Regions from separate parts of the Vibrio profundum genome, predicted to be linked through region 2. Evidence: predicted binding sites of a transcription regulator. Region 2 holds the regulator's gene; the other holds the start of a gene.
The links. The regulator PurR, encoded in region 2, represses purine synthesis genes. The targets are predictions, from matches to a motif close to TNANGNAAACGTTTNCNTNA.
Positions count from the first base shown of each region.

Region 1 (2,417 bases), on a different contig from region 2:
TGTAACCACTACTGGAGCGGCTTCCGTCAGATCTCGCCAATCGACCCCCACCAGCCCAGACATCATCAATATCGCGACATAAAATAACGCGCCCGATGTCGCGTACGCTGGAATCATGCCCGCCAAAGGCGAGAAGAATAAAGCCAGCAAAAATAAAATACCAACGACAACCGCAGTGAGGCCAGTACGCCCACCCGCGGCAACGCCTGAGATACTCTCGACGTATGAAGTCGTATTGGATGTCCCCAATAAGGCACCAATTGACGTAGCGGTGGAGTCAGCTAATAGTGCTTTGTTTAAACGCGGGATCTTGCCGTCTTCTTTCATCAGCCCCGCTTTGCTCGCCACGCCGACTAAGGTGCCAGCCGTATCGAACAAATCAACAAACAAAAACGCGAAAACCACCGAAATCATTCCAACTTGGAACAAACCAGAAAAATCCAAAGCTAGAAAGGTTGGTGCGATACTCGGAGGCATCGACATCACCCCTTGCCATTGCACACCGCCAAACACTATGCCTAACGCTGTTACCGCGAGAATACCAATCATCACGGCGCCCGCCACACCTCTATATACCAAGGCTATTGTCAGAAAAAAACCGACGCAAGCAAGAAGAGATGGCATCGAGGTAATATCACCTAACGTGACAAAGGTGGCTGGGTTAGCGGCAATAATTCCTGCGTTTTTTAAGGCGATGAACGCCAGAAACAGACCGATACCAGCAGAAATCCCCGTCCGCAAAGACATAGGGATAGAATCAATGATCAGCTCGCGTATTTTAAACAAGCTAAGCAGAATAAACAGGCAGCCCGACATAAACACAGCAGCTAGTGCCACTTGCCATGTATAGCCCATGCCCAGTACAACTGAGTAAGTGAAAAAGGCATTCAACCCCATCCCCGGCGCCTGTGCGATAGGGAAGTTAGCCACAAAGCCCATGATGAAACAGCCAATGGCGGCGGCCAGACACGTTGCCACAAACACTGCTCCGTGATCCATCCCTGTCGATGATAGTATCGCGGGGTTCACAAAGATAATGTACGCCATGGTCAAAAAAGTGGTCAATCCGGCGACAACTTCCGTTCGGGCATTGGTTCCATATTCACTCAGTTTAAATAACTTTTCTAACATAGAGGCTCTCGCAGCATAGAATAAAAACGATTGCGTAATCGTTTGGGTCGGGATTATAAGTTTATACCCAAGTAACCTCAAGCGGCATTGTCCCGCGCAAATTCCATGCGAGCAAGTTTTAGAAATTATGTGAAAAGTGAGATTTTTACGGTGCAGACAAGAGTTAAAGCTAAACTGTCATCGTATCCGTACATAAGGCACTACAGGCTGGCCAGAGTAGCCTTCCAAAGGATTTCCCACTCCCTGTTATCGTTATGTTATCCTTGCCCGATAAATCGGCCGTCCCTTCCTCCGTTTTTATGCGGATAAAGACTGAGTCGAAATAAAACAAAAGTGTGGCAAAAATACTGAAAGGAGCTATCCGTGTCTCAAGATCATTCTGAAATTAGTAACCTATCGCCTCGCCCTGTGTGGCAATTCTTCGACAAGATTTGTTCCATTCCTCACCCATCAAAGCACGAAGAAGCGTTAGCTAGCTACATCGTAGGTTGGGCGAAAGAGCAGAATCTAGATGTTCGTCGCGATGACGTAGGTAACGTATTCATCAAAAAGCCAGCAACCCCTGGTATGGAAGATCGCAAAAGCGTAGTACTGCAAGCCCATATCGATATGGTGCCGCAGAAGAATGAAGATACGGCGCACGATTTCGTCACAGACCCGATTCGTCCTTACATTGACGGCGAATGGGTAACAGCGCAAGGCACCACGTTAGGCGCAGACAACGGCATGGGCATGGCGTCTTGCTTGGCAGTTCTTGCCGCTGACGACATTCAACACGGTCCACTTCAAGTGCTGCTGACTATCGACGAAGAAGCAGGCATGACAGGTGCGTTCAACCTTCAGCCAGGTTGGCTAGAAGGTGACATCTTGCTGAACACAGATTCAGAGCAAGAAGGCGAAGTGTACATGGGTTGTGCGGGCGGCGTCGATGGCGCTATCACATTCGACATCACTCGCGAAGCGCTACCAATGGGTTACGTTGCTCGCCAGCTTACCCTTAAAGGCCTAAAAGGCGGTCACTCTGGTTGTGATATCAACACTGGCCGTGGCAACGCAAATAAGTTGCTGGCTCGCTTCCTAGCAGGCCACGCAGAAGAGCTAAATCTACGCCTAGTTGAATTCCGTGGTGGTAGCCTACGTAATGCTATCCCACGTGAAGGCTTTATCACTGTCGCACTACCAGAAGAAAACCTAAACAAGCTAGATGCGCTATACACTCACTTCACTGAAATGCTACGCAGCGAGCTAGGCAGTATTGAAACTAACCTTGTTACTTTCAACGAAGC
Region 1 is NZ_JAKJTA010000007.1:78,626-81,042, forward strand. It holds gene L4C34_RS07900 (NCS2 family permease) at 1-1,131, opposite strand, end outside; gene L4C34_RS07905 (aminoacyl-histidine dipeptidase) at 1,495-2,417, shown strand, end outside.
Region 1: L4C34_RS07900 (NCS2 family permease) is a predicted target of PurR. The motif match lies at 1,150-1,169, and genes of this name have one in related genera.

Region 2 (2,417 bases):
AGTTAGATCAGTATCAAAGCGACGAACTTAAAACTTTTGTTGAAGGGCTTGGAGAGGTTCCCATTCTTACGGAACCCAGTGACGACTTACTCCATTGCATCAACCAGTTGAGGACAATGGAAGATGCGCAAATTGTGCTAGCGTCAGACTTTAACGACCTATTCCTCAGTTCGAATCAGAACGTCATTTCCACCTGCGCATCTCATTACCGTAACGTGGCCAACCCCTCTTTACATACTTCGACCCAAGAGATTGTGGCCTTGATGGCCAGCCACTATGTCACTGTCGACCCATCCAACAAAGAACCTGCCGATCACATCTCTAATGAGCTCGACTTTCTTGGCAATTTAATTATTCGCTCCAACGAGCTCGAAAAACTGGCGCACTTCAATGAAGCGCTCACTGAACAAGAGATGTTTATCCGCCGTTATTTGCTGTCTTGGTTATATGACTTTAGAGAGCAACTCAATCACAAAGACAGCTTTGGCTTCTACGCATCGATCGCACGCTTGTTAGTTTGCTTCCTTGAACTGGATTGTGAATACCTCGCGACTAAACAGCGTTTGTAAAATACCGTGCAAATTAAGCCAATAAACAAAGTCAGAGCGTGGTTTTCTGTTGCGGTAATAAGACAGGCACACTAAAATCGGCAACGCAATCGAGAAAAAGATGATGAAATTATGTAAACCGCCGTAGTTTGGCGGTTTTGCTGTATGTAGGACTGTCTGCCCGTCCAAATAAATGTGGCAGAAATAATAGGACAGAACAATGGCCACCATTAAAGACGTTGCACGCCTCGCTGGCGTATCAACCACCACAGTTTCACACGTAATCAATAAGACTCGTTTTGTTGCTGAAACCACGCAAGAGAGAGTTCAAGCGGCGGTAAAAGAACTCAACTACGCGCCAAGCGCGGTCGCACGCAGTTTAAAATGCAACACGACACGCACTATCGGGATGCTAGTCACTCAGTCGACGAACCTGTTTTTCTCTGAAGTCATCGATGGTGTTGAAAGCTACTGTTACCGTCAAGGCTACACTTTGATTTTGTGTAACACTGGTGGGATCTACGAAAAGCAGCGCGACTATATTCGCATGCTCGCTGAGAAACGCGTTGACGGTATGTTGGTGATGTGTTCTGACCTAACTGAAGAATTGCGTGAGATGCTTGACCAACACAAAGATATTCCAAAAGTCGTGATGGATTGGGGCCCTGAGAGCTCACAAGCTGACAAAATCATCGATAACTCAGAAGAAGGTGGCTATTTAGCGACCAAATTCTTGATGGATAACGGCCACACTGATATTGCTTGTTTAAGCGGACAAATAGAAAAAGCGGCCTGCCAAGAGCGCATTCGAGGTTACAAACGCGCATTGTCGGAGAAAGACATTAAGGTTAACGAGGACTGGATCTTAGAAGGCAATTTTGAATGCGACACGGCCGTGCTCGCGGCAGATAAAATTGCAGTCATGGATAAAAAGCCAACAGCGGTATTTTGCTTTAACGATACCATGGCACTTGGCTTAATTAGTCGTTTGCAGCAAAAAGGCATACAAGTGCCTGAAGATATGTCAGTTATTGGTTATGACAATATTGAGTTAGCGGAATATTTCTCACCACCGCTTACCACTATCCACCAGCCTAAGCGCCGAGTGGGTAAAAACGCATTCGAAATTCTACTTGAACGCATCAAGGATAAAAAACACGAAAAACGTGTCTTCGAAATGCAGCCTGAGATAGTCGTGCGCAATACGGTAAAAGATATTCGCTAAGTGCCGTTAAACGTTTGAAATACTTTAACTGAATGCCCGGCTAATCTAGTCGGGCATTTTTGTATCCTACCTGGCACGCCAAATCTTCCTGAGAAATGCGCCCCATTCTACGTGCGATTCAATACTGAGAAGCACAACCAGAAAAAAACTTGTTTCTCGTTAATAATATCGCACAGCTATCTACTCACTCCTCGCGATTATTATGTTCAATACAACGCAAAAACACACGATTCTATTCTCTTGTTTCATATTGGTGATTGGGCTCATGGGGATGGATATGCTCAATCCTGCCCTTCCCTATATCATGCAATCGCTGTCGGTAAGTGAATACCAAACCAAACAACTCATTGTCATCTACTTGGTGAGTGCGGCAATATCACAATTTTTTTATGGTGCTTATTCTGATGTCTATGGCAGGAAGAAAGCGATATTACTCGCGTTTTTGATTGTCGATACCGGGGCACTCTTATCGGCCTTTGCACAAAATATCGAGCAGCTTTATGCGTGTCGTTTACTCACTGGCTTAGGGGCGGGGGGCGCTCCCGTGATTGCTCGGGCGATTATTTCCGATGTATGTGATAGACAAGATACGATTAAGAAAGCGTTTGCCTACTTTTCCATTTCCAGCCAACTCTCGCCTGCGC
Region 2 is NZ_JAKJTA010000003.1:463,417-465,833, reverse strand. It holds gene torD (molecular chaperone TorD) at 1-569, shown strand, start outside; gene purR (HTH-type transcriptional repressor PurR) at 769-1,773, shown strand; gene L4C34_RS02090 (MFS transporter) at 1,976-2,417, shown strand, end outside.